3 regions of the Paenibacillus sp. FSL H7-0735 genome follow, and region 2 is predicted to be linked to each of the others. Evidence: riboswitches for the same ligand, from Rfam matches in the RefSeq annotation. Region 2 holds a riboswitch; each other region holds the start of a gene.
What was found. A riboswitch is a leader RNA that binds a small molecule or an ion and turns the genes downstream of it on or off. The one in region 2 is predicted to bind cyclic di-AMP.
Positions count from the first base shown of each region.

Region 1: another riboswitch for cyclic di-AMP. It lies ahead of NSS82_RS27360 (TrkH family potassium uptake protein); the one in region 2 lies ahead of NSS82_RS00810 (C40 family peptidase).
Region 3: another riboswitch for cyclic di-AMP. It lies ahead of NSS82_RS02940 (hypothetical protein); the one in region 2 lies ahead of NSS82_RS00810 (C40 family peptidase).

Region 1 covers NZ_JBBOZH010000001.1:6,055,180-6,057,447, forward strand. The annotation lists gene NSS82_RS27360 (TrkH family potassium uptake protein) at 1-891, opposite strand, end outside; cyclic di-AMP (ydaO/yuaA leader) riboswitch at 954-1,131, opposite strand; gene NSS82_RS27365 (CPBP family intramembrane glutamic endopeptidase) at 1,452-2,268, shown strand, end outside.
Region 2 covers NZ_JBBOZH010000001.1:167,218-169,485, reverse strand. The annotation lists gene NSS82_RS00815 (C40 family peptidase) at 1-416, shown strand, start outside; cyclic di-AMP (ydaO/yuaA leader) riboswitch at 779-921, shown strand; gene NSS82_RS00810 (C40 family peptidase) at 927-1,418, shown strand; gene NSS82_RS00805 (GNAT family N-acetyltransferase) at 1,608-2,093, shown strand; gene NSS82_RS00800 (c-type cytochrome) at 2,221-2,268, shown strand, end outside.
Region 3 covers NZ_JBBOZH010000001.1:651,787-654,054, reverse strand. The annotation lists cyclic di-AMP (ydaO/yuaA leader) riboswitch at 1-189, opposite strand, end outside; cyclic di-AMP (ydaO/yuaA leader) riboswitch at 609-773, shown strand; gene NSS82_RS02940 (hypothetical protein) at 842-1,396, shown strand; gene NSS82_RS02935 (hypothetical protein) at 1,411-1,932, shown strand; gene NSS82_RS02930 (hypothetical protein) at 1,973-2,268, shown strand, end outside.

The DNA of each region.
Region 1 (2,268 bases), 5.9 Mb from region 2:
CTGCCGAAGTCCAGCAATATCAACTGTGTTCGCGCCAGCCGTACGGGGAGACACGGATTGAAAGAAGGCTGATAATATTTTACCGCCAAAATTCAGTGAACCTAGGGTACGAGTGTTAGTAAACTCGAATATAAAAATAACCAGAGCTCCGATCAGAATCAGCCCTGTGCTGGTGGACAGGACAACTTTACTATGTAGAGACAGCCTGCGGGTTACCCGAAACTCCACCAGATCTGACATTACAATAAAACCAATCCCGCCGGAGACAATCAGAAACATCACAATAATATTCACAAGTGGATCATATACATAATCAGTTAAACTGCGAAAATCCCCAAAAATATCGAACCCCGCATTATTAAACATAGACACCGCATGAAATATGCCATAATAAATCGCTTTTCCCAGTGGCATATCAAAAGCCCAGCGAATAGACAGCAGCAAAGCGGCACAGCCTTCTATGACAAGAGAATATATGAGGACTCTTCGGATCAGCCGCACAATTCCTTCCATAGAGCCTTGATTCATGGCTTCCTGTAGGATTAGCCTGTCCCGCAAAGATATTTTACGCTTTAACACCAGTGAAAATAGAGTGGCCATGGTCATAAAACCTAAGCCGCCGATCTGGATCAGGATCATAATTACGGTTTTCCCAAAAATCGTGAACGAAGTTCCGGTATCCAGCACAACAAGCCCTGTTACACAGGTTGCCGAAGTTGAAGTAAATAATGCATCAATAAATTCCACGGAATTCCCGCTTGTGCTTGAGATGGGCAGCATAAGCAGCAAGGCCCCTATCAGAATAATCGATGCAAAACCAAGCACCAGTATCTGCGGCGGCGAGAGCTTCAGAAACTTAAATTCAGAACTCCTGCGAAACTGTGAAGCCACTTTGCTCACCTTCTTATCAAAAATTCCAACAAAAAAAGCACTGGAAAACCAATGCTGACTTGGTTCCTGCAGTAAATTAGCCTACGAGGTTAGCTGTCGGATTCGGACTGTGCAGGCTGCCCTATTCGTTCCCAGAACGAAATTCACCCCTGATGAAAGTGCCATTTATCGTGTACACTCCACTTTTCATCACTTCTTATGGTTCCCCCGTTTTCACCAGAAATTCGGCTACTATACAATTGCATACAAATTATATACGTTATTTAGTGAATTCACAAAGACACAATTAATGCTCATTCGCATGAAAAAATGCGGTTTAAAGAGACTGCATCAAAAGGAGTGCCTTTTCTCATCACTTTTCCGTGTTTTCCCTGCAATTACACCGATTCTCATCATTCGTGCAGAAATGAACACGATAAAATTCATGGTATAAATTCACATGACTATTCTATACTATCTCTATTACCCATAAAAAGAACATATAATGTTTTTTGTAACCAACCAGGCACTAATACTATAATGGAACATAACATTGTCAGTACATAACAAGGAGGCGTTACATGAATCCCGTCGGCCAGCCCTTACAGCAACGTGCCCTCTCCAAGAGGCTCATCATCTCGGGCATTATCGGTCTTATTCTATTTATTATGTTTCAGATTTCCCCTTCACTGCTTAGTAGCCCTACAGGTGAAGATACCACCGTCATTAGCAAGGCAGAAGCCCGTGACCAAGCCGTATTATTCGCAGAACAAAAGCTCAATTACACCGAAGCACCAAACGATCAATGGAATGTACTTTACGAGACGGACTCTTCCTTTTATGGTTATATGTCTCGCGAGAAGCTTGTGGAGGACTATACCAAGAAAAAATTGGATCAAAAATATCCTTTTGATGTCTTTCGTGCAACGCTTACTCCGTCAGCGGATCAAGAGCCGCAAATCATCGTTGACCTCAATATGTATACCGGCGAGATTGTCGCTTTCTCAAAGGCTGCAAAAGTTGCCTCCGAAGAGGGGTCTGGCATTGCTTCCGTTGGTGCAAAAGAGGACAAGGGAGCTGACCTCACTCTAGCGCAGAAGGAGAATCTTGCTCGTCCTTGGCTTCAGGAATGGGAAGTAAATCCTGCCAAGCTACAAATTGAATCGAATACAGGAAACCATGGGCTGGTGTATACGGATAGCACTGTTCAGGTCGGCGAATCCTTATTGCACTATTATTTTGATTTCAGTGGAGAGCAGGTCTCCAGCTTTAATGCCGGATTCTCTGCACCGGCTTGGCATACCTCCTACGTACAAGGACAGACCTCTTTAGCGGAAAAGCTGACATTATTCGGTTACGGTATACCCACACTGATTTTAGGAATTCTGGCACTCGTCT
Region 2 (2,268 bases):
TTGGTGGAGGAAGCGCCTTTGCCGACTCTAAAATGGACTCTGTAATCTCAAAGACTATTGGAGTTGCCTATAAAACCGGAGGTACAAGCACTGCCGGATTTGATTGCTCTGGATTTACAAAGTATGTATTCAAGAATGTGGGTCTTACTTTACCTCGTACATCAAAAGCTCAATATAGCGTTGGAACTGCTGTATCCAAAAGCAATCTGCGTTCTGGTGATCTAGTGTTCTTTAACACACTTGGCAATGGAGTATCCCATGTCGGCATTTATGTTGGAAACGGAAAATTCGCACAATCGTCCTCTTCGCGTGGAGTGACCATCACTTCACTCAGTCAGGCCTACTGGGCCAATCGTTATGTTGGCGCTAAAAGAGTAATGAGTACTTCAGCTTATCAAGCTGTAGCCTTCGATTGAAACCTTCCTCACAACTATAACCTCACAATTACAACTATATGAACCTGAATCTGATTATGCCCGTAATCAAATTCGGGTTTTTCTTTATTCCATAATATATTTTTACACTATTAGAGCCCAATTGAAACACGTTTATTTGATAAAAATTGCAATTATATTAAAAATTAGGTCATTATTAACGCTTACATATGCCTTTCTACCGTAAAAATGCCAATTTTTCTGCATTAATATGTTAAAAACGATTGCCAAGCGGCTTTCTGTTTGTTACAATTAGCGCAGTGAGATTTTAGTAACATTTTTGTAATCATTAAGTTGTTATTTACAAAGGTTTTGTCATGTATTGATTACAAGCTAATCCTAATCAACAGTATGAGCCGAGTTTCCTAACTATTAGGAAAACGGGGGAACCAACTTTGGGTGAATTGACCTCCATTATATAGAGGGGTCATAGGGGACCTTCAACCGAACCCTTAAGCTAACCTCGTAGGCATTTGGAAGGGGTATACACTTTTGAAGAAGAAGTTAGCAGCAGCAGTACTAAGCTTTTCCATCATCCTCACCATCGGAGCAGGAAGCGCTTTCGCAGATTCCAAAATGGATAAAGTGATTGACAAGGCCATCGGTACTAAATACGTATCCGGCGGTATATCCACTAACGGATTTGATTGCTCCGGATTTACAATGTATGTGTTTGATAAGATTGGCATTAACCTTCCACACCAATCAGGTTCCCAATATCAAATGGGCACAGCAATCTCCCGTGATGATATAAGAGCCGGAGATCTTGTATTCTTCAATACAAGTGGCAAAGGTGTCTCCCATGTCGGCATTTATGTCGGTGAAGGTAAGTTCGCACACGCTTCTACCTCACGCGGTGTTACGATTAGCTCTCTGAGTGATAGCTACTACGTGAAACGCTACGTTGGTGCCAAGCGCATTATGAGCACAGACGCTTACCAATCGGTTGCTGCTGAATCGGAAGACAATGATGATGTGCAATAAATAACGTACATAGGCTCTTTTCCAAGGTACTCTTGGAGGAGAGCTTGTTTTTTTGTCTTATTACTTATTTACCCCTCTCATAATTTGTAAAACATTCCCCCTCATATAAAGTTTCTGAGTCGAACCTCCCCCATTTTGTATATAATTAGTAATATAGCAATGTCCTCGTGAAAGGAGATCGTTGACCTTATGATAAATCCCTCGGTAACTTTTCATGTTGTTCCTATGGAGGCAATTCACGGAGAAGCTATTTGTAAGTGGAGCTATACGCCCCCATATAATATTTATGGCTGGATGCCGTGGGAGCAGATGCAGGCTCTTGGCATCGAGTTTGGTGATCCGCAGCTCCGGGAGGAACAATATATCTCCATATTAAATGAAAATGAGGTTTTGTGCGGATTCGCACAGTTGTTCCCGATGGAAGGAGTCGTCCGTTTAGGAGTTGGGATGCGCCCCGATCTATGCGGCCATGGTTTAGGCAAACTATTCGTAGATGCCATCGTCCAGACAGCCTTGAATCGTTATCCTGATCGTGAGATAGATCTGGAAGTCCTGACCTGGAACCAACGCGCCATTCGAACTTATCAAAAATGTGGATTTACGATTACAGATACGTATGAACGCCGCACACCTACAGGAGACAAACCTTTTTATTGCATGGTCTATGACAAATGATATTAAATACCAGATATTTCATAAGAATGATTGTATTCTCGTTCATTTTTTTGTCACAAACCCTATGATAACGCTTCACCATAAGCTATAATGTAGGGAGCAGCTTACATAGAAGGGACGAATTGGGATGCAGAAATGGATCATGAGCGGTTTGTTTTTTGCCGCCTGTGCCTTT
Region 3 (2,268 bases), 480 kb from region 2:
CATCCTCTCTCCATACGCTTACGAGGTTAGCTGTCGGATTCGGGCGGTGAGAGTCGCCCTACCTGTATAGATGCGAGCTCACTCGCACCCTCTACAGGATTCACCCCATAATCAGCTTCCGACTCTCACATCGGCTGCCGATTGTTGGTTCCCCCGCTTTCCTTATCGGAAATTAAGCGGATCAAATATTCGATTGTCGTTGAAACAGGAGTAATCATACTCTTATGCACGAAGACTTGTAAAACCTGAATGATGCCAAAATAATGCAAATTAAAAACTATTTTCCCATTAGATAGCGCTTACTTGATATCTAATCTCTCTATATCTCTTGTTTACTCGAGTTTCGAGCGTTTAATCGCTATCTATAACCCATGTGATTTTATTCACCTTTTTAGGGTGAAAATACTGCAAATTCCCTTTATAGGTAGAAACGCAAGAAGCTGAGGTTGAGCGAGAAAGAGGCGCGATAACACGCCATAAATACCTATTTACCTCGTTTTTCAGTCGTAGTCGGCAGGATATGGTTAAAATCGCTCTAAAAGAACATTTTCCGTTTTTTACAGAAAATCTTGAAAAGAGTATGATTCGGGTTGAATCTAATTCATGAAAAACAATCAACGCTGAGTTCCTGCATTCGCAGGGAACGGGGGAACCATCAGGCCACCTGGCCTACTTGGGGTGAATCCAAAGGAGACTGCGTAAGTCTCAATAGGTAGGGCGACTCTCACCGTCCGAATCCGACAGCTAACCTCGTAAGCGTAAAGAGAGAGACCCTTGATCCGCCACGCTTTGGCCCAGGTATATCTGCCTGTAATCCAAAACCGCAGCAGAGGTCCTCCTCTTGCTGCGGTTTTTGCGTTACCTGAGCCTATTAGGTGATAGCACGCTGGATGGGGTGAATGTTTTGAAGCACTATTATTTAGGGATACATCAAGGGCTGCTTGAGCCGATAAGTCTAAATTACGTTTGTTTCGGGGCCTTATGGTTCGAAGAAAATAATCACAAGTACATTGTAGGTTATGCATTTGGCCAGAACCAGATCCAAGCCCTTCGCCAATTCAGTACACCTTCTTCTTGTAAAGACTGTTTAGACTCTAAGATTGTATATGAAATATATAAAAAAATTCGAGAACAACAACAGCAGCAGGATTGGTCATCGCATCAAAAACTCCCGTGGTTTACAGCCTTCAAGGAGCCTTGGAAAGATGTAAGCGCCGGTTGGTATGTCTTGAGATCCCGCAGCACCTTTCCCTTACATCTATCTGTTATACGGAAAGAGAAGTTCCGACTATGGCTAGAGCATACCGCAGTCTGTGAGAATAAAATGGAAATGCTCGCTTGTGTAGAAAAGGCTAGTGTCACTCATCATGTAGACTTAAAGCTTTTGGAAATCTAAGGAGGAACCCTACTATGGACCAGCGCAGACTATCCCGCATTGAAGTATTTGTATTGGATGAACCCGAGCCTATTCACTATGGAATGGAAGGGGCTGAAGGCTGCCGTTATGGTATTCTGAAGCTCACCTGTAAGGGAGGTTGCAGTTGGGGGGCTTGTCTAATCTCTGCCAACACCAAAAATTTCGATCTCATTAAATGGAGTTCTTTTTTACGGGCTATCTGTCATTGCCGTCTTGAGGAAGCGCTGGATAAGGTCCGCCGCGAAGGTTCAGATTGGGAGCAGGTTAAGCTTGAGCTAGTTCAGGGTGCTTTGCAGGATTTAAAGGCCAAGCTCCAGGGTAAATCCTTGGCTGGGCATATTCAGCAAGGGCGTCTGTACAGTGTTGCAGCTGGGGGGAGCAATTCCAGAAGTGAACGGCTCTACTACAAACCTTCCAAAGCTTTATCCACTGCCTCCCAGCAGAAACACAGTTGCCCGGAACCAGACACCGCCGATCTTATCAATAAATCCATCTCTTACTTTTCTATATTATAGATTCAAGCAAATCTCTCATTCTGAAAGGATCGTGTTCACCATGCCTGACCCCTTACCTCCCGTGTCCACCTACAGTGCTAAATTTGCAGAGTGTGTTCAAAAGTATACTAATGAAGTCTACGTACTCAGTTCCATGTTATTAGAACAATCTAATGAGGCAGACAAGGTTACTATCCGCACCTTCACAGAGCTTCATAAAATATATCGTCAGGATAACTTCGACCCTCAGTTATTCTCTATCCACGCTTACCGCACTTGTATTCGCCAGTGTGCTGATTCTTTTGCCCGGCGCTCTCTTCTATCGGCTAAGGGAATACCTTGGGAGGAACAGCTTGT